DNA from 4 places in the Staphylococcus sp. HMSC068C09 genome. Region 4 is predicted to be linked to each of the others. Evidence: riboswitches for the same ligand, from Rfam matches in the RefSeq annotation. Region 4 holds a riboswitch; each other region holds the start of a gene.
The links. Region 4 has a riboswitch for S-adenosylmethionine ahead of metK (methionine adenosyltransferase). Riboswitches for the same ligand answer to the same signal wherever they lie in the genome.
Positions count from the first base shown of each region.

Region 1 (6,235 bases), on a different contig from region 4:
ATCTATCAACACATAAAAAAATCCTGAGACATAATGAGGTGTCTCAGGGTTTTTTAAAATTATAAAATTTTGATTTTAAAGAGTAATGCTAATTAGTCAACAACTTGAACATTTAAATCTACATCGATGTTGCCACGAGTTGCTTTTGAATATGGACAGAATTCGTGAGCATCTTGTAGATATTTTTCAGCGTCTTCTTGAGATAATACATTTTTAACTTTTGCATCAATAGATACGCTTAATTTTGGACTTTCAGCATTTGGATCATCTTCTAAGCGTACAGTTAAAGTTACCTCAGGTTCTGCTCCGCGAACTTTGTTTTGTTTTAAAATAAGGTCATATGCACCATTGAAGCATGAAGCATAGCCAGCTGCGAATAATTGTTCAGGGTTAGTTGCGTTTCCATCTGCTTGTTGTGGTGGTAATACATCTACATTTATTGCATTATCGTCTGTGTGTACGTGTCCTTTACGTCCACCAACGTTTGTTGCTTTAGTTTCATATTGAACTGCCATTATTATTACCTCCTAAATTCGAATACAATTATTATATACCCAACTAAAAAGTTTTAAATCATGATTTGTAAAAATTAAAAAGAATTTTAAACATTGGCGAGTGTGACATAAATAGTTTAAAATAATATAAAATTGTAAATGGCAAGAAAAGAAGGGATTATATGGCAGAAGTAAAGGTAGCTGCAACCATAGCACCTCAAGATATAATAGATAATGAAACGTTAAATAGTATCAATGATAATCATGCATATATAGATATCATTGAGTTGCGTATAGATCAGTGGGAGAGTCATCATCACGAACTTTTAATGAAAAACCTTTCACTTCTAAATGAAATAAAGGATCATTTTAAAATATTGGTGACGTATCGCACAATTTCTCAAGGTGGAAAAGGTCAGTTAACTAATAAAGAATATTTACAGTTAATTGAAACAATTTCCTCAATAGATGAATGTCAAATGATAGATATAGAATGGGAGTCAAATATTGAGGTTGAGACGCATAAGCGTATTATAGAAAATGCACATCGTCATCAGAAACAAATAATTGTGTCCTATCATAATTTTTTAGAAACGCCACCGTTAGAAGAATTAAAATTCACATATTATAAAATGCAAAAATTAAATCCTGAGTATGTAAAAATTGCAGTAATGCCTAAGGAAAAACAGGACGTAGCAATGCTATTAGAAGCAGTAGCTTATACATCTGAAGCGATTTCTCAACAAGTTATTGGAATATCTATGTCTCATTTAGGATTAGTGAGCCGAACTGCTCAAGGTGTTTTTGGGGGTACAGTGTCATATGGTTGCTTAGGTGAACCTCAAGCGCCAGGGCAGATTCATGTTAAAGAACTAAAAAAACAATTATTATTTTACGAAAGCATGTAGTATACATTGAAATGTCATCGATATCCGCGTATAATTGATAATAGTTATCAATATAGAGGAGCGATAATTGTGGAATTACAAGAAGTAATTTCTTTAAGAAGAAGTATAAAGAAATTTAAACATGATATGGTGATTAATGATGAAGATGTATTTAAAGCCATAGAACAAGCTACTGACGCTCCTAATCATGGTATGAGAGAACCGTGGAGAGTTATTCATGTTTCTAAAGATAGATTAGGAGATATGAGTAGAGATATTACACGTTTTGCCTTTCCAAATAGTCCAGAAAAACAAGAAGATCATTATAACGCGGTGACAAATTTAGGAGGTATGTTAGTTTTAGTACTTAAAACTGACCCACGACAACGACAAAATCGCGAAAACTTTTTTGCGATGGGTGCATACACTCAGAATCTAATGTTATTACTTTATGAAAAAGGTATTGGTACATGTTGGAAAACGCCATTGTACATCTTTGAACCAAAAGTAAGAAAAGCGTTTGGTATTGCTAAAGATGAAGCTATTGCAGGTTTATTGTATCTTACTGATTTAGAAGAGGTACCACCTAAAGCAAAACGTAAAAATAAACATTTAATCTCAGAATACTAAAGAAACCACACTCAAAATAACGAGTGTGGTTCTTTAATTATTTATTAAATGTTTCTTTTAAGAATGATTCAACTTGTTCAGGTGATTTTGCATTAGCAGAATGCAAATGAGCTTGTTTTTGACCATTTTCAAATATAAGTAAACTTGGGATACCCATGACTTCATTGTCTGATGCTACATCTTCTAATTCATCACGATTTACAGAATACCATTTATAGTCGTTATACTTGTCAACGATTGGATCAATCCACATATCCATTGCTTTACAATCAGGACACCAACCAGCTTCAAATTTTACAATTACAGGTTGTTCACTTTGAATAACTGAATTAAATTCTTCAGTAGTAGTAATATTTTTCATACTTTACACTCCTTTTAGCTTGTTTTATATATTATAACTAATTACTAATATTTAGAAAAAAATAAAGCTTAAAAAGTAGAGCGTTTATTTAAATAATTTGATATATTTATAATAAGTTTAAATAGGAGGATAATACTGAATGATTAAATTTTATCAATATCCAAAATGCACAACTTGTAAAAAAGCTGCTCGATTTTTAGATGAGCATGGAGTGAGTTATGAGTCTATAGATATTGTGCAACACACACCTACAAAACAAGAATTCAAAGAGTTAGTAGTTAAATCAGAAGTGGAAATAAATAAATTCTTTAATACACATGGTGTGAAATATAGAGAACTTGGTTTGAAAGATAAATTAAAAAAATTATCTAATGATGAAAAATTAGAACTCTTATCCTCAGATGGAATGTTGGTAAAACGTCCGCTAGCGGTTTCAGGTGAAAAAGTTACATTAGGTTTTAATGAGGAACAATATAAAGATGTATGGTTATAGAAAGTATAATCACAACTTTTAATATTAATAGTTGAATGAAAACTTACGGTATGGCATCATTAAATTGTAATTATTTTTAGGAGGGGATTTTCGTGGCAGTACCGAGCGAATTCAAATATTCTAAGGAACATGAATGGGTTAAAGTTGAAGGAAATACGGCAACAATTGGTATTACTGAATACGCGCAAGGTGAATTAGGAGACATCGTATTTGTCGAATTACCAGATGTCGATGATGAAATTAATGAAGGGGATACATTTGGTAGTGTTGAATCAGTAAAGACAGTATCTGAATTGTATGCACCTGTCTCTGGTAAAATTGTTGAAACAAATGACGAATTAGAAGATAGTCCAGAATTTGTTAATGAATCACCTTATGAAAAAGCATGGATGGTAAAAGTTGAATTAAGTGACGAAAGTCAATTAGATGAATTACTATCAGCTGAACAATACTCTGAAATGATTGGCGAATAATTTTTTAAAACTCCTTGATATTAAATCTAGGAGTTTTTTATATAATTATATTAATTATCTGTAAATTGTGTTTATATTCATCAATAACGTGAAAAAGTAAATGATTGTTTAATATCGACTTAGAAGGTGGATGAACATGGCAATTTTAAATAAAGTTATCATTGTTGAAGGTAAATCTGATAAGAAGAAAGTGCAACAAGTCATTGCTGAACCTGTAAATATTATTTGTACACATGGTACAATGAGTATCGACAAACTAGACGATATGATAGAAACGTTATATGGAAAACAGGTCTATATTCTTGCCGATTCAGATGATGAGGGCGAAAAAATTAGAAAGTGGTTTAAACGTTATTTAAGTGAAAGTGAACATATCTATGTAGATAAAACATATTGTGAAGTCGCACGTTGTCCCAAAAATTATCTTGCTCATGTATTGAGTAAATACGGATTTAACGTAAAAAAAGAGAAAAAACTTATACCTAATTTAAGTTCTGAAAGGTTAGTACTTGTGAATGAATAATTCTATTAAAATCGAAGACATCAAAGAACACTTTGATAAAGATAAACATTTAATATTTGGATATACTCCTATGTGTGGAACATGTAAGATTTCAGAGCGCATGCTAGATATTGCAAATGATATCGAACAATTACCACTTAAAAAAATTGATTTAAATTTCCATAAGTATTTTAGTGAAGAATATAAAATTATGTCTGTACCTGTACTGTTAATTATGGATAAGGATAAAGAGGTAGATAGAATCTATGCATTTCAATCCGTGCCATATTTGTTAGAAAAGTTAAAAAAATGATTGACGAATTATTAGTACAGTGATAGGATATAAATTAATTAAATAGTGCGAAAACTCTTATCGAGAGAGGTGGAGGGATGTGCCCTACGAAGCCCGGCAACCGTCTATAATGGAAATGGTGCCAATTCACATAAAGTTTAAGACTTTAGAAGATGAGAGAAAGATAATTTTAAATGCTTTCTCATCTCTCTAGATGGGAAAGCATTTTTTAATTACATAAGGAATTTAAGGGAGGCATTTAACGTGATTGAGTTAAATCAAGTTGTTAAACGCTATCACACAAAGAACAAAGATGTACTAGCAGTAGATCACGTTGACTTGAATATAGAATCAGGCTCAATTTTTGGAGTGATTGGGTTTTCTGGTGCTGGTAAAAGTACGTTAATTCGAATGTTTAATAATCTAGAAGAACCGACTTCAGGGGATATCATTATAGATGGAGACAATATTAACAAACTTTCTAAGTCAGATTTGAGAAAAAAACGACAAAAAGTAAGTATGATTTTCCAACATTTTAATTTGTTATGGTCACGTACTGTCATTAGTAATATTATGTTCCCACTAGAAATAGCTGGAGTATCTCGTGCAGAAGCAAAACAAAGAGCTTTAGAACTTGTAGAGTTGGTCGGTTTAAAAGGTCGTGAAAAAGCTTATCCTTCAGAATTATCAGGTGGTCAAAAACAAAGAGTTGGGATTGCTCGTGCATTAGCGAATGATCCGAATGTCTTATTATGTGACGAGGCTACAAGTGCGCTAGATCCACAAACAACGGATGAAATTTTAGATTTACTATTAAAAATAAAAGAAGAAAGAAATCTAACGATTGTGATTATTACACATGAAATGCAAGTGATTAGACGCATATGTGATGAAGTTGCAGTGATGGAAAATGGGCGTGTTATTGAGCAAGGTAATGTTGATGAAGTATTTGAAAATCCTCAACATGAGGTGACAAAACGATTCGTGAAAGACGATTTAGACGACGATTTTGAAGATTCAATTAAACATCTAGAACCATTGAACAAAGACGCTTATATTGTAAGATTGAATTTCAACGGTAATAATACCACACAACCTGTTGTATCTGATATTACGCGAATGCAGAATATTGAATTAAATATTTTGGAAGCAAATATTAAAAATACACGTACAGGTTCAATTGGATTTTTAATTGTACATATTCCACATATTAGTGAAGATGGATTTAATACATTTGTAACTGAGTTACATAAACAACACGTAAATGTGGAGGTGATTAAACATGGATAAATCATATGGTGATATCTTCCATGAAATGATTACTATGCCTAACGTGCAATGGCCTGAAGTTTGGCAAGCAATATATGAAACACTTTATATGACTGTAGTGTCAACCATTTTTGCTTTTATCTTTGGCTTAATCTTAGGTGTGCTGCTTTTCTTATCAGCTAAAAGTGATGCACCTGGAGCTAAAATTTTCTATACGGTAGTTTCATTTATAGTTAACTTGTTCCGTGCGATTCCATTTATTATTTTAATTTTGTTATTAATTCCGTTCACAAGTGTATTATTAGGTACAATTAGTGGACCGACGGGAGCACTTCCAGCATTAATCATTGGCGCTGCACCGTTCTACGCAAGATTAGTTGAAATCGCATTTAAAGAAATCGATAAAGGCGTTATTGAAGCAGCATGGTCTATGGGTGCGAATACTTGGACAGTCGTTCGAAAAGTATTGCTTCCAGAAGCAATGCCAGCACTTGTTTCAGGTATTACAGTAACTGCTATCGCTTTAGTTGGTTCAACTGCTATTGCAGGCGTTATTGGTGCAGGTGGTTTAGGTAACTTAGCTTACTTAACTGGTTTTACACGTAACCAAAACGACGTCATTCTAGTGTCAACCGTATTTATTTTAATTATTGTATTTATAATCCAATTCATCGGGGATTGGCTTACAAATAAAATTGATAAACGATAATAGAAAAGAGGACAGATTAAATGAAAAAACTTTTAAGTTTAGTATTAGTACTTACACTGACAGTTGTATTAGCTGCTTGTGGTAAAGGCGGAGACGAAAAAGATAAAAAAATCGTTGTAGGTGCC
Region 1 covers NZ_KV813756.1:127,245-133,479, forward strand. Annotated here, with positions in the region: gene HMPREF2930_RS05380 (organic hydroperoxide resistance protein) at 93-515, opposite strand; gene aroD (type I 3-dehydroquinate dehydratase) at 677-1,402, shown strand; gene HMPREF2930_RS05390 (nitroreductase family protein) at 1,472-2,011, shown strand; gene HMPREF2930_RS05395 (thioredoxin family protein) at 2,049-2,372, opposite strand; gene HMPREF2930_RS05400 (arsenate reductase family protein) at 2,512-2,865, shown strand; gene gcvH (glycine cleavage system protein GcvH) at 2,958-3,338, shown strand; gene HMPREF2930_RS05410 (toprim domain-containing protein) at 3,475-3,861, shown strand; gene HMPREF2930_RS05415 (thioredoxin family protein) at 3,854-4,153, shown strand; SAM riboswitch class I at 4,208-4,312, shown strand; gene HMPREF2930_RS05420 (methionine ABC transporter ATP-binding protein) at 4,397-5,422, shown strand; gene HMPREF2930_RS05425 (methionine ABC transporter permease) at 5,415-6,110, shown strand; partial or broken gene HMPREF2930_RS05430 (MetQ/NlpA family ABC transporter substrate-binding protein) at 6,131-6,235, shown strand, end outside.
Region 1: linked by a shared signal. The riboswitch ahead of HMPREF2930_RS05420 (methionine ABC transporter ATP-binding protein) and the one ahead of metK (methionine adenosyltransferase) in region 4 are both predicted to bind S-adenosylmethionine.

Region 2 (6,235 bases), on a different contig from region 4:
CCTCACTCAAACGGACGTCTAAAGATATTGAAGCGTCTATTAGATTATATTAGACTGAATTTAATTAAAATATATAGTCAATTTGAAAATACATATATAATGGGGGAGCTAACATGACGTCACATGTAACATTTCAACAAGGAGTCAAAGAATGTATTCCAACACTACTAGGATACATCGGTATAGGACTATCATTTGGCATTGTGGCAGCTTCTCAGGATTTTAGTGTTCTAGAAATTCTTCTGTTATGTTTATTGGTTTATGCAGGCGCAGCACAATTTATTATTTGTGCTTTAGTTATTACTGGTACACCTATATCAGCAATCGTGTTAACAACGTTAATTGTGAATTCCCGCTTCTTTTTATTGTCTATGACATTATCACCTAATTATAAAGATTATGGTATATGGAATCGTTTAGCTTTGTCTTCTCTTCTTACTGACGAGACCTTTGGGGTTGCTATAACGCCACACTTAAAAGGGGAAACAATTAATGACCGATGGTTACATGGATTAAATATTACTGCTTATTCATTTTGGGCAATCGCTTGTGTGTTAGGAGCAGTCTTTGGGAAATACATCTCTCATCCTGAAATGTTAGGATTAGACTTTGCGATTACAGCTATGTTTATTTTCTTGGCTATGGCTCAATTTGAAACGATTACACGTTCCAAAATAAGTATATATATCGTATTAATTGCGTTCGTTATTGTAATGATGTTCATTTTAAGTTGGTTGATGCCCTCTTATGTGGCCATTCTTGTTACATCAATTTGTGCTGCAACACTTGGGGTGGTGATGGATCGATGACGATAACTGGACATATGCTTTTACTCATCGTTTTATGTGGATTAGTGACATTAATTGTACGTGTCGTACCCTTTTTAATGATTTCACGTATTCAACTGTCAGAAACAGTCATCAAATGGCTGTCATTTATTCCGATTTCATTATTCACTGCGCTAGTTATTGATAGTTTTATCGTTCAACATAAAGGCATGCAGGGCTTTGAATTAAATATTCCATTCATTGTAGCAACCATTCCTACAGTCATTATCGCAGTTGTGACGCGTAGTCTAACCATTACTATTATTGTAGGTATTATATTCATTGCAGGTATACGATGGTTCTTTTAATCCATTTATTTACTGCGCATTGAAGTTAACCAGACAATTGTATTAAAATAAATTTAAATTAAACAATGCAATCAATATATAGATACTCTTATTTTGAGAAGTAGAGGGAATTGGCCCTATGAAGCTTCAGCAACCGACAAATCATTGTACGGTGCTACAACCAACGAGATACTCGAATGATAAGTACTAAAGTATTATCGCTTCACACTTTTAAAATTAAGAGTAGAAGCGATTTTTTTATTCTAAGGAGGCATAGCATGACAAATTATACAGTAGATACATTACATTTAGGTGCTTTTACAACAGAATCAGGTGAAACAATTGAGAATCTAAAATTGCGTTATGAGCACGTAGGTTATTCGGGACAACCGCTTGTTGTGGTTTGTCATGCTCTGACTGGTAATCATTTAACTTATGGTACAGATGAACATCCTGGATGGTGGCGTGAAATCATTGATGGTGGTTATATGCCAATCTATGATTATCAGTTTCTTACTTTTAATGTTATTGGAAGTCCTTTTGGTTCAAGCTCCCCATTAAACGATGCTCATTTTCCTAAAACAATAACATTAAGAGATATAGTTAAGGCAATTGAATTGGGAATAAAGGCCCTTGGATTTACTAAAATCGATATTTTAATTGGTGGCAGTTTAGGTGGCATGCAAGTGATGGAATTATTATATAATCATCAATTCGAAGTAGATAAGGCAGTCATCTTAGCAGCTACAGATAAAACCTCTTCATACAGTCGTGCTTTCAATGAAATTGCACGTGAAGCGATTCATATTGGAGGTAAAGAGGGACTTAGTATTGCAAGACAACTTGGATTCTTAACATATCGTTCTTCAAAAAGTTATGACGCGCGTTTCACACCAGATGAAGTAGTCAATTATCAACGTTATCAAGGCAATAAGTTTAAAGAATCCTACGATTTATCGTGTTACTTAACGATGTTGAATGTCTTAGATAGTCATCATCTTGATCGTCAGCGCGATGATGTGGATGAGGTCTTCCAATCTTTAAATACAAAAGTACTAACTATGGGCTTTACAGATGACTTGTTATATCCAGATGATCAAGTTAGAGCAGTAGGAGAACGTTTTAAATATCATCGTCACTTTTTTGTTCCAGACAACGTAGGCCATGATGGTTTTTTACTTAATTTTAATGACTGGGCACCTAACTTGTATCACTTTTTAAAAGTTTCGAAATTCAAACGAAAATAATAGATAAGAGAACAGTTAACACATTTGTTTAATTTGAATATAGAGGTTAAAATAGACGTTATAGTCAAAAAAGTATAGGAGTGGCGAATGTGTTTTCAAAAGTACATCCTAAAGCAATAATTATAGGAACTATCGTGCTTGTAGCAGTTGCTTTAGTTACGTATGTATTGCCAATAATTGGTCTGATTCTATGTTTATTCGCTACCATTCCAGGGATTATCATGTGGCATAAATCAATTGCTACATTTGGAATTGGAGCTTTACTCACTGTAGTCATCACGACCTTATTAGGGAATACCTTTGTATTAAGTGCCATGATTCTAGTTTTATTACTAAGTTTTGTAATTGGCCAATTATTAAAAGAACGTACATCTAAAGAACGCATCTTATATATTACAACAATGTATATAAGTATTGTGACGTTAATTGCATTTATGTTATTACAAGCGTTCAAAAAGATTCCAAATACCGAAGTATTGATTAAACCAGCAAAAGACGCAATGAACAATGCGATTGTAAATTCAGGCGTTGAATCAGATTATAAGATCATCTTAGAAGAAGGATTTCGTCAAATGGCTGTTCAACTTCCAAGTTACATCATTATTATGGTCTTTCTTTTAGTTTTAATTAATATCATCATTACATTTCCAATTTTACGCAAATTCAAAGTAGCAACACCTATTTTTAGACCTTTATTTGCTTGGCAGATGAATCGCACATTATTATGGATTTACATGATTGTGCTAGTATGTGTGATGTTTGCGATGAAACCAAGTATATTCCAAAGTATCGTATTGAATTTCGAAGTTGTGTTATCATTATTAATGTATATCCAAGGATTGAGTTTGATTCATTTCTTTGGAAAGGCCAAACGATTACCTGATGCGGTATCTATATTATTAATGGTCGTGGGGACAGTGATTTCACCCTTTACGCATATCGTATCATTACTTGGCGTACTTGATTTAGGAATTAACTTAAAACGAATGATTAAAAAATGACTTTAAAAAGTGAATAGAGGTGGAAGAATGAACCGTCAATCCACTAAAAAAGCATTGCTTATTCCTTACATTTTGATGGTGCTTACGGCAATTGCAATTGTTATTGTAGGGTTTATATTTAAACCTTTAATTGCAACGTTTACGGCGATTGCTTTAATCATTATGATCGTCATTAGTGCGGTATTGATTAAACAAGCATTATCAAAAATGGATCATTATGTGGATAATCTGAGTGGTCATATTTCAGCAGGAAGTAATAAAGCAATTAAACGCATGCCAATTGGTTTAGTTGTGATTGATGCTGACGATCACATCGAATGGATCAACCAATATATGTCTGAACATCTAGAAACGAATGTCATCTCAGAACCAGTCAATGAAGTTTTTCCGAATATTCTTAAGCAACTTGAAAGAATACAAGAAATAGAAATCGAACATGGTCAGTACCATTATCATGTGCGTTATTCTGAAGAAGAACGTTGTTTATATTTCTTCGATATTACAGAAGAAGTACATACAAATGAATTATATGAAGAATCAAAGCCTATCATTGCAACGTTGTTTTTAGATAACTACGATGAAATTACACAAAATATGAATGACACACAACGTTCTGAAATCAACTCAATGGTGACACGTATTATTAGTCGATGGGCAACTGAATATAACATTTATTTTAAACGTTATAGTTCAGATCAATTCGTAGCGTATTTAAACCAAAAAATCTTAGCAGAAATAGAAGATTCTAATTTTGATATTCTAAGTCAGTTACGTGAAAAAAGTGTAGGCTATCGTGCACAATTGACATTAAGTATTGGTGTTGGTGAAGGTACCGAAGATTTAATTGAACTTGGTGAATTATCTCAATCAGGACTTGATTTAGCCTTAGGTCGTGGAGGAGACCAAGTTGCAATTAAAAACATGAATGGTAATGTCCGCTTTTACGGAGGTAAGACTGACCCGATGGAAAAACGAACACGTGTTAGAGCACGTGTTATCTCTCACGCATTGAAAGATATCTTAACTGAAGGCGACAAAGTGATTATTATGGGACATAAACGTCCCGACTTAGATGCGGTTGGCGCAGCTATTGGAGTATCTCGATTTGCGTCAATGAATAATTTAGAAGCATATGTGGTACTTAATGAAGAAGATATCGATCCAACATTAAGTCGTGTGATGGAAGAAATTGATAAAAAACCTGAATTGAAAGAACGATTTGTGACATCTGATGAGGCTTGGGATATGATGACGTCAAAAACAACGGTTGTTGTGGTAGACACACATAAACCTGAAATGGTATTAGATGAAAATATTTTAAATAAAGCGAATCGTAAAGTAGTCATTGATCATCATAGACGTGGAGAAAGCTTTATTTCAAATCCATTACTCGTTTATATGGAACCTTATGCAAGTTCAACTGCAGAACTTGTCACAGAGTTATTAGAATATCAGCCAACAGAACAACGTTTATCACGTTTAGAATCTACAATTATGTATGCAGGTATTATTGTTGATACACGTAATTTTACATTACGAACAGGTTCAAGAACGTTTGATGCGGCAAGTTATTTACGTGCGCATGGTGCCGATACAATCTTAACGCAACAATTCCTTAAAGATGATGTTGATACGTATATTAATCGTTCTGAATTGATACGTACAGTTGAAGTTCAAGATCACGGTGTCGCGATTGCTCACGGTTCTAATGATAAAATCTATCATCCTGTAACAGTTGCACAAGCTGCGGATGAATTGTTAAGTTTAGAAGGCATTGAAGCTTCTTACGTTGTAGCGAAACGTGAAGATAATCTTATTGGTATTTCAGCACGTTCATTAGGCGGTATTAATGTTCAATTAACAATGGAAGCCTTAGGTGGCGGAGGTCACTTAACAAATGCTGCAACGCAAATAAAAGGTGTCACTATAGAAGAAGCAATCGAGCAATTACAACAAGCAATTACTGAACAAATGAGTAGGAGTGAAGATACATGAAAGTAATATTTACACAAGATGTTAAAGGTAAAGGTAAAAAAGGTGAAGTTAAAGACGTGCCAGTAGGTTACGCAAATAACTTTTTATTAAAAAATAAATATGCTGTTGAAGCAACACCAGGTAATTTAAAACAATTAGAACAACAAAATAGACGTGCTGAAGCGGATAGACAACAAGAAATCGATGATGCTAAAGCATTAAAAGCAAAATTAGAAGATATCGAAGTTGAAGTAAGTGCTAAAACTGGTGAAGGCGGTAAATTGTTTGGTTCTATTAGTACAAAACAAATTGCTGACGCATTAAAAAATCAACACGATATTAAAATTGATAAACGTAAAATGGATTTACCACACGGTATTCACGCGTTAGGTTATACTAATGTACCTGTTAAATTAGACAAAGAAGTTGAAGGTACAATTCGCGTACACACTGTAGAAAAATAAAAAGATTTAGGACAAATAGGTAGTCCATTCTTTTAAAAGCAATTCATAGAAAGATATAATGTTGCACTAGCATGTCGAAAATTTTAAGATAGATGGGTGTAATGATTGATGGATAATATGTATGATCAAAGACAAATGCCCCATAACAATGAAGCTGAACAGTCTGTCTTAGGTGCAATTATTTTAGATCCAGAATTAATAGGTTCGACTCAGGAGGTATTACTTCCTGAGTCGTTTTATAGAGGTGCACACCAACATATCTTTAGAGCAATGATGAACTTAAACGAAGATGCTCATGAGATTGATGTAGTCACGTTAATGGAACAATTAACGAAAGAAGGTACATTAAGTGAGGCTGGTGGCCCTCAATATTTAGCTGAATTATCGAATAATGTACCGACGACACGTAATATTGAATACTATAGAAATATAGTT
Region 2 covers NZ_KV813755.1:10,966-17,200, reverse strand. Annotated here, with positions in the region: gene HMPREF2930_RS04180 (AzlC family ABC transporter permease) at 114-809, shown strand; gene HMPREF2930_RS04175 (AzlD domain-containing protein) at 806-1,135, shown strand; SAM riboswitch class I at 1,221-1,321, shown strand; gene HMPREF2930_RS04170 (homoserine O-acetyltransferase MetX) at 1,393-2,361, shown strand; gene HMPREF2930_RS04165 (YybS family protein) at 2,451-3,362, shown strand; gene HMPREF2930_RS04160 (DHH family phosphoesterase) at 3,390-5,357, shown strand; gene rplI (50S ribosomal protein L9) at 5,354-5,800, shown strand; gene dnaB (replicative DNA helicase) at 5,909-6,235, shown strand, end outside.
Region 2: linked by a shared signal. The riboswitch ahead of HMPREF2930_RS04170 (homoserine O-acetyltransferase MetX) and the one ahead of metK (methionine adenosyltransferase) in region 4 are both predicted to bind S-adenosylmethionine.

Region 3 (6,235 bases), on a different contig from region 4:
TGCCATCATTGCAGCATTTTGTTCATGACGTGTAACGATAAGTTCTGGACCATCATCTTCTAATGCATCGAATAAATAGTCGATTTTTGCACCTGGAATACCAAATACATAATCCACATTATTATTTTTTAAAGTATCAATGACCATATCTGCAGCAGAATAGTTTTCTTTAGCCATTTTATATTCATATCCTTTCAAGTTTACATTTGTAATTTAAATTTTTTATTTCAAAATTACTTTTCTATTTTTTTATACCCAATTAAAAAGAAGCCACACACATGTCTATTTTTTTAGGGAAAAAGAGGGAAAGACTTAGTCACATGTTAATTGCGGCTTCTTTATATTTAAATAACTTCAATTTTTAAAGTTGAAGTGTAACCTCAGTTAATTAGACATATTCAAATATGAGATGGGAGTTTTCTATTATATATGTCATGTTTAAGGGAATGATAGTAAGACATACTTATTAGAACATTTGAATACGTTGTAACTTTATTACGTTTCTTATTATAGTACGCATCGAAACATTAATAAAATACATATTTTCGATAGTAACCATTCCATATTGGAATAGGTCAATATACTTTAACCATTGTAAAATGACACAATTAAAAAGGTCTAATGACTTGACTTGTCTTCTATCATTATAGTGCCAATATTGATATAATTACTACTTTTTATATTTTTGGAGTAAATATACTCTTTTTTGTTGTTTTTATTTTAGATTTATCTGATATAATCAAATCTATCATTTAAATTTTCTAGTTATGTATTCTTGTTTGATTAAAAGTAAGAAAACTTGAAATTTTCAGAAATTTTAGACAAAATACCGTTCTTTTATGCTATGATAATAAATGTTATATAGCTAACAAGCTAATTCATTAAATTTTAAACTTATTAGTGGAGGTTTATAATTATGGCCAGTTTTTTCAAAAATTTTACTAGAAAAGAAGATCCCACTATCTATCAAAGTAAAGATGGACATTTAAAACGTACGTTACGTGTTAAAGATTTTCTTGCATTAGGTGTAGGTACTATTGTATCAACATCGATTTTCACACTACCTGGTGTAGTAGCAGCAGAGCATGCTGGTCCAGCCGTAGCTTTATCTTTCTTATTAGCTGCAATTGTTGCTGGTTTAGTTGCATTTTCATATGCTGAAATGGCTGCAGCCATGCCTTTTGCTGGTTCTGCATATTCTTGGATTAACGTTTTATTTGGTGAATTCTTTGGATGGGTAGCTGGTTGGGCATTACTTGCCGAATACTTTATTGCCGTTGCCTTTGTAGCTTCTGGTTTTTCAGCCAATTTAAGAGGACTTGTGTCTCCTTTAGGTATTGCGTTACCTAAGTCTTTATCTAACCCTTTTGGTGCAAATGGAGGAATTATAGACTTAGTTGCAGCAATTGTTATTATTTTAACTGCATTATTATTATCTCGTGGTATGAGTGAAGCTGCTCGTATCGAAAATATTCTTGTTATTTTAAAAGTTCTAGCGATTGTTTTATTCGTTATTGTTGGATTAACAGCAATTCAAGCAAGTAACTATGTTCCATTTATTCCTGAGCATAAAGTCACTGAAACTGGTGATTTTGGTGGATGGCAAGGTATTTATGCGGGTGTATCAATGATTTTCTTGGCATACATAGGATTTGATTCAATTGCTGCCAACTCAGCTGAAGCTATTAATCCGCAAAAAACGATGCCTCGTGGTATTTTAGGTTCATTAATCATTGCGATTGTTTTATTCGTAGCTGTAGCTTTAGTATTAGTTGGTATGTTCCATTATTCAAAATATGCTGGGAATGCTGAACCTGTAGGTTGGGCACTTCGTCAAAGTGGACATGGTGTAGTAGCAGCAGTAGTTCAAGCTATTTCAGTCATCGGTATGTTTACAGCATTAATCGGTATGATGTTAGCTGGTTCACGTTTACTTTATTCATTTGGTCGTGACGGATTATTACCTTCTTGGTTAGCCAAATTAAATGATAAACATTTACCTAATAGAGCGCTTGTTATTCTCACTGTTATCGGTGTTTTAATTGGTTCAATGTTCCCATTTGCTTTCTTAGCTCAATTAATTTCAGCAGGTACATTAATTGCATTTATGTTTGTATCTATTGCAATGTATAGTTTAAGAAAACGTGAAGGCAAAGATTTACCAGTTCCAGCATTTAAAGTGCCATTCTTCCCTGTATTACCTGTCATTACCTTTTTATTAGTCTTGCTTGTATTCTGGGGATTAAGTTTTGAAGCTAAACTTTATACATTAATCTGGTTCTTAGTTGGTATTGTTATTTATGTACTCTATGGTATTAAACATTCTAAAAAGAATGATGAAGATGATTATGTCGTACCAAAAGATTAAGATAATGAACTAACTTATATTTCTCATATCCCCTTAAGAAACATTCAATTGTTTTTTAAGGGGAGTATACTGAAAAAGAGCAAGAAAAGACATTCACTTAATGTCTTTTCTTGCTCTTTTAATATATTTTACCAACCTTGTCCTTCTATACTATATTGATTTAAATTACCATCTTGTAGTGCTTGAAGCGCTTCTTCAATAATATCTAACGCTTTATCTAACTGTTCATAAGTAATAACGAGTGGCGGTTGAAAACGTAAGACGTTCCCAGCAACTGCAATAATCACTACACCATGTTCAAAACAGTAATTACAAATTTTCAATGCTTCTTCAGCAGCTCTTTCTTTTGACTGTTTGTCTTTAACAATATCAATTCCAATAGATAACCCAATACCGCGCACATCTCCTACGTAATCGTATTGATCTACCCATTGATTCATACGTTGACGCACGTAGTTTCCTTTTTCAGAACTAGCTGTTAGTAAGTCGTCGTTTTCTATCATTTCAATCGTAGCAAGAGCCGCTTCACAACTTACTGGATTTGCCCCTGTCGTAAATAGATGTGCTGGTGCTTCAAGACTTTCAATAATTTCTTTTCGACCCACAATCGCTGACATTGGTAATCCACCTGCTAATGATTTACCAAATGTAATGAGGTCTGGTGTAAAGTTAAAGTGGTCCACAGAGCTCCAAGAACCTGTACGACCTAATCCTTGTTGGATATCATCAACAGCAATTAAAATACCGTATTCTCGACATAACGCTTCAAGTGCTTCAAAATAGCCTTCTACTGGTTCTAATAGTCCACCATCTCCTTGAATCGTTTCTAACACAATACAAGCTACTTCCTCAGCTGGAACATATTTAGCAAACATCTCTTTCAATGGCGCTAAATATTCTTCAACAGTGTTTGATTTAGATTGTTCAAACATCCCTCTGTATTTATCTGGAAATGGAATATGATAAAAACCATTTAATAAAGGGCCATAATGTTTACGCATATTTAAACTGATAGCCGACATTGATAACGCTCCAAATGTAGAGCCATGATAAGCATTTGTAAAGCTGATAATATAGGGTCGTCCCGTATAAGCACGTGCAAATTTGATAATACCATCATTCGCATCCGAACCACTCAAACCAAATGTGACACGTTTTTCATAATCACCTGGCGCAATATCGCATAACTTTTTAGACAGTTTCACTAAAGGCTCGTGATACATATATGCGGGGGTATAATGAATAAATTTATCTACTTGCTTTTTAATCGCCTCTGCTACCTGTTGTGGTGCATGACCCACATTTTGTGAGCTTGCACTAGCTAACAAATCGATGTATTCTTTTCCATCTATATCTACTAAAGTTGCTCCATATCCATGATCAATCACTAATGGATAATATTTTATACGTCCTGAAGTAGCAAAATACTTGCTCTCTTCTTTTATCATATCCTCTGCTTTACTCAAATTGACTCATCCTCTCCCAAAGTATCAACAACTTATATCTAACTTTCTTTATTGACTTCAATTCTTGTGATAATAATCAATATCTTACTAATAATTGTCAGATTTGTAAATATTTTCAGAAAAATTAAAATATATTGTTTCTATCTTTTAAACAATGATAAATATAAATCATAAAAGGCCTCTAATAGAGACCTTTTATGACTTATTTGTTTTCGTATGGAATAACATCATCGCCATATTCTTTTTTAATATAGGCTTTGATTTCTTTAGATTGCATAACTTTTAATAATGTTTGGAATTTTTCATCATTTTTATGACCTTCTTGCACGGCAATCGTATTCGCAAATGGTGATGATTTACCTTCCATAACAATAGCATCTTTAGACGGTTTTAAACCATTATCAAGCGCATAGTTTGAATTTATAATTACTGCAGCTCCTTCACCATTCTCATATGTTTTTGGTAAAAACTCTGCCCCTTGTTGATGGTTAAATTTCAAGTGTTTTTTATTTTCAGCAATATCTTCAAATTTTGCATTTTCAATTTTAACGCCTTTTTTTAATTTAATTAATCCTTCATTAACAAAGAAAGATAGAAAACGTCCTTCTTCTGCAGGATTATTAGAAACGTAAATCGTCGATCCATCTGGAATGTCTTTTAAATTTTTATATTTTTTACTATATACACCCATAGGCGTTGTAAACACTTTACCTAATTCTTCAATTTTATAACCATGACTTTTCTTTTCAGCATTCAAGTATGGAACGTGTTGGAAGAAGTTCGCATCAACATCGCCTTTATCTAATAATTTATTAGGCACCTTATAATCATTAACTTCTTTGACTTCTAAATCATATCCTTTTTTCTTCATTTCTTCTTTAGCTTTTTTCAACACATCACCATGAGGTGCTGGCGACGCTGCTACGGTAATTTTTTTATTATCTTCTTTCTGATTTCCACAAGCCGTTAGCGTAATAATTACTAATACAATACTGATCATACCTATTAATTTTTTCATATGTATTGACACCTTTTTATAAATTTTCAACTCTCATTTACTCTTACTAGATATGTAAAGACATAAAAAAATACTTTCTACTATTAAGAGAAAGCATCGATACACTTTCTCTCATCTTCTAAAGTATGATTAACTTTATGTGAATTAGCACCATGTCATACCATGACGGTTGCTGGGTTTCGTAGGGCACATCCCTCCACCACTCTTGATAAGAGTTAATAGATTATTGAATTATTAATAACTTATCATTGATTTAAACGTTGGTCAATATGTTTTTTTAATATTCTAAAAATTCAAAAAGTGTTAAACCAAATATTTCAGGGAATATTCTTATACTATGTATATAAGAAGGAGGGAAATTATGATCTATTATTTTTATCATTGTCTTAGTGCTTTAGTTATAAGTATCATCTTATTAATTACAATGGCTATAATGGATGTCTTAGTTCAATCGACTCATCTTACTTTATTGTTAATTAATATTGATTTCTTAATTGACCCAAGCAAAATGCCATTATTATTAGAACTAGCCATTCATATTTTTATAGGATGGTTAATATATTTTATTTTCTTACTTATTTATCATGTCTTTAAACCATTATATAAACTAAGTTATGTCTTATTAATGATTGTTTTTGCCTCTCTTTATCCGTCACTCATCGCTATGGCAAAGCGTTCATTCTTTCACTTTAACTGGACAGAATACGGTTTATGGATGATTGCTCATATTATTTTTATGATTTTAATGGCTTGTTCCATTTCATATTTTTCTAAAAAGAAATATTAATACCTTATATAAATTATGTGATAAATATTGATTTAATGTTTACAAAACATTTATTCTTTAAGTTAAGTTAAAGATTTATTATGATTTTTTTTAAAACCCTGTTTCTGATCTATTCAAATGCTACACTCTAGTTGTAATTGATCATGAATGAAATGGGGTTTTCATTATGAAGAAAGTATCTTTCATCGCATCTACACTTTTAACAAGTACAATGCTACTTACAACGACTCAATCTGTAGAAGCACATACTGCTGACTTAGTGACTAAAGAAAACGCTAAACAAATTGCTACAGATGCATTATCTAATAGTGGAGGTAATCCAAATCTACAACGACTTGGTCGTACTGTTGACAAAGGCGCATACTTTGAAATTATAAGTCATAATAGATTAAATGAAGGCAGTGGAATGTATAAAGTTTATAAAAATGGCGAAGTTGAGTACAAAAATGGTACATATAGTGACTTTAATCAACTTCAAGATACACGTATTCATGCAGAATCAGGTATCGCTAAAGCTGCTAAAACACCTTCCTCTTCTAATGATAAACAAGTTAATTCTGTTGATTGTGCACGTGAACTCAATCGTTATTATGTAG
Region 3 covers NZ_KV813778.1:46,077-52,311, reverse strand. Annotated here, with positions in the region: gene alsS (acetolactate synthase AlsS) at 1-177, opposite strand, end outside; gene HMPREF2930_RS09750 (APC family permease) at 917-2,368, shown strand; gene HMPREF2930_RS09745 (aspartate aminotransferase family protein) at 2,497-3,834, opposite strand; gene HMPREF2930_RS09740 (MetQ/NlpA family ABC transporter substrate-binding protein) at 4,037-4,852, opposite strand; SAM riboswitch class I at 4,961-5,067, opposite strand; gene HMPREF2930_RS09735 (hypothetical protein) at 5,214-5,639, shown strand; gene HMPREF2930_RS09730 (LPXTG cell wall anchor domain-containing protein) at 5,806-6,235, shown strand, end outside.
Region 3: linked by a shared signal. The riboswitch ahead of HMPREF2930_RS09740 (MetQ/NlpA family ABC transporter substrate-binding protein) and the one ahead of metK (methionine adenosyltransferase) in region 4 are both predicted to bind S-adenosylmethionine.

Region 4 (6,235 bases):
ATTTATTGCTTGTTGGATTGGTTTTATAATATAACAAAAGAGTGAACTGTGTAGTCAATTAACCTACAAGTTCACTCTTTTTTAATTAAATTTATTGACCTTCAAATGTATCTGGATCAGGTCCTATACGTTGATCTTTATTTAAATCATCAATTCGTTTCATTTGCTCTGCTGATAATTCAAAATCAAATACATCTATATTTTCTTCAATTCTGCTTGATGTAACTGATTTGGGAATAACGACGACGTTATGTTGCATATTCCATTTAATAATAACTTGTGCTGCTGATTTATTAACTTCTTTACCAATTTCATTTAACGTTTCATCGTTTAAAATTTGAGCATTCATAAATGGTGACCAAGATTCCATATAAATATTTTGAGCTTCTAAATATTTTCTAAGTTTTTCTTGAGTAAAGTATGGATGAAATTCTACTTGGTTAATGACTGGTTTAATTGACACTTGTGCTAATAATGCTTCAAAATGATCTGGATTAAAATTACTAACTCCAATGTTTTTAACTTTATTATCTTTATATAAATCTTCCATACCTTTCCATGTATCAATCATTATGGCTTCATTTGTCCCTGGCCAATGTACTAAGTATAAATCTAAATAATCTAACCCAAGTTTTTGGATACTAGTTTCGTAGGCTTGAGCCACATTTTTACGTCCGAAATCTTCGAAAAATAATTTTGATGTTACGAAAATATCTTCTCTATTTAAACCTGTTGATTCTAATCCTTCTTTGATACCTTGGCCTACTTGTTCTTCATTTCCATATACTTTAGCAGTATCTATGCTACGATACCCAGATTCAATAGCATGTTTAACTGCTTCTTTACAAGTATCGTCATTTTCTACTCGAAATGTTCCAAGTCCTAACATTGGCATTTGATTTCCATTATAGAATTCAATATAGTCCATCTTACTTCCTCCTTTAAAAATAACTATTCTGTATATACCCTAAAAGTATATTTATGAACATCGCTTATAATAAAAAAGTACCATCAAAATTTAAAATTTTGATGGTAGCCTCTCTTAGTTAAATGATTCAATTTTATCCATAATATTTTGTAATTCATCGACATTATATTGAATACGTCCATGGAATACAAATTTGTTAAAGAATTCGTCAAGTTGTTCAGGACCAACTAAAACCTTAACACTTGAACTTTGTGCATAGTTTGAAATCGTTACGTCTTTATCATGTTTAGGATTAAAATATAAAATTGATGTTGGCGTATATTTAAGTCCTAATTCTGTTTGTAAATCTGTAGCCAACTTCTCAATTGCAGAAAGTTGATCAGAATAATTAATAAATGATAGTTTCGAATGATTATCTTCATGTTGATCAAGAACTAACGTTTGAGGCGCTTGTGTATTTAAATCAAGTGTATCAAATACTTGCTTCAGCATTGGTAATTCTTGAAATTGTGCGCCACTAATTCCATTATAAACATGACCTTTTAATAATTGTGAATCAATGATATATAAACCAGTTCTAGTAAGCACAAGATGGCTAATACGTTGAATATTATTAAACTCATTACTTGGTAAAAAAATATTAGCCATTATATGCATATCTTCACGTCTAATACGTTTTTCTTTAACTAAACGGTCTCTAATACCAATGAGTCTCATATCAGTCACGTATTCACTTTTATTTTTAGAAAATAATTTCAAAGCATCAATTTCACGTTCTTTTCCATTAACTGTAACTTCAAATTCTTCTTTTTGTTTCGTTACTTGTTTTTTATTTTCAATACGTTCTTTTTCAAGTGCTTCCTCATGTGAAGATTTGAGTTGTTGCTCCTTGAGATTGTACTCTTCATTCGCTTTGTGTTTCATATTATTTTTACTTTTCAAAGCAACTAAAAATAGAATAAAACATATAATCGCTATGATTATCGCTGCAATTAAACCAATCTCAACCGGTCCAAATGAATTCATTAGATAACGCTCCTTTTAAACTGTCAATATCTATCTATTATAATAGAAATAGACGATAATTTCGAGGTTTAACCTAATTAACTGCTATATATCCTATGTTATTTTTGAACGGCATCTTTTAGGACATTCACTTTATCTAATTTTTCCCATGGTAACAATACATCAGTACGACCAAAATGTCCGTATGCAGCTGTTTGTTTGTAAATAGGATGTTTTAAGTCAAGCATTTTAATGATACCTGCTGGTCTTAAATCAAAATGTTTTCTTACCGCTTCAACTAATTGTCCTTCAGAAACTTTACCTGTTTTAAATGTATCAATAGCAATAGATACAGGTTCTGCTACACCAATTGCATAAGCTAATTGCACTTCACATTGCTCAGCTAATCCAGCTGCTACAATATTTTTTGCAACATATCTCGCTGCATATGCCGCAGAGCGATCTACTTTTGTAGGATCTTTACCACTGAAACAGCCACCTCCATGACGAGCATAACCACCATATGTATCTACAATAATTTTTCTTCCAGTTAAACCAGCATCTCCTTGAGGACCCCCAATAACAAATCGACCAGTTGGATTAATAAAGAATTTAGTTTCATCATCAATTAAACCTTCAGGCACAGTCGGATAAATGACATGCTCTTTAATATCTTTTTGGATTTGTTCTAATTCAATGTCTTCAGCATGTTGAGAAGATACCACAATCGTGTCAATACGTTTAGGTTTATCATTTTCATCGTATTCTACTGTTACTTGAACTTTACCATCTGGACGTAAATAACCTAAGGTACCGTCTTTACGCACATCTGATAAGCGTTTCGCTAGTTGATGTGATAAAAAGATTGGAAGCGGCATATATGTTTCGGTTTCATTTGTTGCATAACCAAACATTAATCCTTGGTCTCCGGCACCTGTTGCTTCAATTTCTTCTTCAGATATATCATTGCGATACTCAAGTGCTTTATCTACACCTTGGGCAATATCAGGTGATTGTTCATCAATAGCTGTTAAAACAGCCATTGTTTGATAATCGTAACCATATTTAGCTCTTGTATAACCAATATTTTTGATTGTTTCTCGTACTACTTTAGGAATATCTACATATGTAGACGTTGAAATTTCACCAGAAATTAAAGCCATACCTGTTGTTACTGTTGTTTCACAAGCGACACGTGCATTAGGATCATCTTTTAAAATTTCATCTAAAATCGCATCAGATACTTGATCGGCGATTTTATCTGGATGCCCTTCTGTCACTGACTCTGATGTAAATAAACGTTTATTATAAGTCATGATTTGCTCCTTTTTTTAACTATATTTACGAAAATTCTCTTTTGACAATGAGCTTAAAATAAAAGAGCCTTCTCAACTATCTAGATAGAGAGAAGGCTCTTAAACGTCCATTCGCTCTTATCGTTCAGACAAATATTGCGTCTGCAAACGGTTTGGCACCTTTCTTTTAAAAAAAGAGGTTGCTGGGTTTCATTGGGTCCATGTCCCTCCACCACTCAGGATAAGAGAATCCGTTAAGACCTATACTACATAAATACTTTAAAATTGTCAATTTTGATTTTTAAATGTTCTTTTATTTACAATGGAATAATTAAATTATTATGTTATACTTTTTAATGTAAGGGCTTACACATATAAATGAATAGATATTTGGAGGGATGTTGTATGTCAATAGATACATACAGTGAAACACCTAAAATCAAACACTTATTAGAGAAGGAAACGACTTTATTTCAACTTTCTACTACTCAGCTTTATTACAAGATTTTAAATAATAATGAAGGTGAACTTACTGAACTTGGCGCAATTAATATGAGTACAGGTAAATATACTGGTCGTTCACCAAAAGATAAATTTATCGTTAACGAACCTTCATATCGAGACAATATTGATTGGGGAGACATTAATCAACCTATAGATGAAGACGTGTTTTTAAAATTATACAACAAAGTATTAGATTATTTAGATCAAAAAGATGAATTATACGTTTTTAACGGTTATGCCGGAAGTGATAAAGACTCACAATTAAAATTAAAAATTATCAATGAGCTTGCATGGCATAATTTATTTGCACAAAACATGTTTATCCGACCTGAATCTATTGAGGAAGCAAGTCATATTAAGCCAAATTTCACTATCGTTTCTGCCCCTCATTTTAAAGCCAATCCAGATGTTGACGGTACTCATTCTGAAACATTTATTATTGTTTCATTTAAACATAAAGTGATTTTAATTGGTGGTACTGAATACGCTGGAGAAATGAAAAAAGGTATCTTTTCAGTGATGAACTACTTATTACCTATGCAAGATATTATGAGTATGCATTGTTCTGCCAATGTTGGAGAAAAAGGTGATGTTGCTCTATTCTTTGGATTATCTGGTACAGGAAAAACAACATTATCAGCGACGCCAACTCGCAAATTAATTGGCGATGATGAACATGGCTGGAATAAAAATGGTATTTTTAACATTGAAGGTGGTTGCTATGCAAAAGCTATCCACTTATCTAAAGAAAAAGAACCTCAAATTTATAATGCCATTCAATATGGTACTATTCTTGAAAATACAATTGTTAATGAACGTGGCCATGTTGATTTTGATGATAATACGAACACAGAAAACACACGTGCTGCTTATCCAATTCATCATATCGATAATATCGTATTACCTTCTAAAGCTGCACACCCTAATACAATTATCTTCTTAACTGCAGATGCATTTGGTGTACTTCCACCTATTTCTAAATTATCTAAATCTCAGGCAATGTATCATTTCTTAAGTGGTTTTACGTCAAAATTAGCTGGCACAGAACGTGGCGTGACAGAACCTGAACCATCATTTTCAACATGCTTTGGCGCTCCATTTTTACCTTTGCATCCTACTAAATATGCGAATTTACTTGGTAAGTTAATTGATGACCATGATGTTGATGTATATCTAGTAAATACAGGATGGACTGGTGGAAAATATGGTGTTGGACGTCGTATCAGCTTACATTATACACGTTATATGGTAGATCAAGCTATTTCTGGCAAGCTAAAACAAGCTACATTTACTAAAGATGAAATATTTGGTTTAAGTATACCAACTGAAATGGAAGATGTGCCTAAGACTATTTTAAATCCAATCCATGCTTGGAATGATCCTGAGGCTTATCGTCATCAAGCTAATGACTTAAAACAACGTTTTGAAGAAAACTTCAAAACATTTGGAGATGAAGTAAAAGATATTGCTAAAGATGGTGGATTTAGTCATTAATAATATATCTAAACAAAAGACTTACATGATAACTGTTATAGTCATCTTTGTAAGTCTTGTTCTATATTATTCATCCATTGATGTATATAATCTAAAACTTCTTTCAATGCTTTCGGTCTTGGGACATGGCCTTCGTCAAGTTGATAAAATGTATCATGTTTGACCCCTTTACGTTCTAGTTGTTCTTGAAGAAAATACGCTTGATGTATACCCACTTGCCAATCTTTACCACCATGTACAATTAAAATAGGTGGACTGTTTTGATTCAACGTACGTATCGCATTTCTTTGTTCATATGCCTTTTTATCTTTTTTCGGATGACCTACCATACGTCTTAGCATTCCCCTTAAATCCACACGTTCTTCATACATTAAATGAACATCTGAAACGCCACCCCAAATAATATAACTATCAACTGGATCATCCTGAAATGATAATAAACCTTGAATTCCACCTCTTGAAAATCCAATCATATGGACGAAAGCTTGGGGATACTTATTTTTTAATAATCGAATAAGTACTGTTACATCATGTAAATCAGCATTACAAAATTCATCTTTTCCTTCACTACCATTACTTCCTCTATAATAGGGACCTATAACTAATGTATACGAATCAGAAAATTGCATGAGTCTTGAAGCTCTTACTCTACCAACTTGCCCTTTTCCACCACGTAAATACACTACAATTCGTTTAACATTATGATACGCTGGGATCATCTGTAACGCTTTTACATTTAATTCGTCTACTGTATAAGTTATTTCCTCAAATCGATGAGTGTTGGATTCAACAGGCATTGTTCTAATATTTGTAATACCCAAGATCTTTCACCCTTTCTAAACATTTTAAAATTGCTTCATCTTTAATTAAATAACTTTTTGGTGCTCAGGAATCTCATTAACTAGATGAAATAATATAGGACCCTCTGTTTCCAAATAATCATGTTTATGTTCAATTGATTTCACTTTAATCACGTACACATCTTTTTTAAAAAGTGACTTATCAAAGG
Region 4 covers NZ_KV813741.1:4,056-10,290, forward strand. Annotated here, with positions in the region: gene HMPREF2930_RS01905 (fluoride efflux transporter FluC) at 1-34, shown strand, start outside; gene HMPREF2930_RS01910 (aldo/keto reductase) at 92-928, opposite strand; gene HMPREF2930_RS01915 (NERD domain-containing protein) at 1,043-1,954, opposite strand; gene metK (methionine adenosyltransferase) at 2,053-3,249, opposite strand; SAM riboswitch class I at 3,364-3,476, opposite strand; gene pckA (phosphoenolpyruvate carboxykinase (ATP)) at 3,634-5,226, shown strand; gene HMPREF2930_RS01930 (alpha/beta hydrolase family protein) at 5,268-6,047, opposite strand; partial or broken gene ytkD (RNA deprotection pyrophosphohydrolase) at 6,028-6,235, opposite strand, start outside.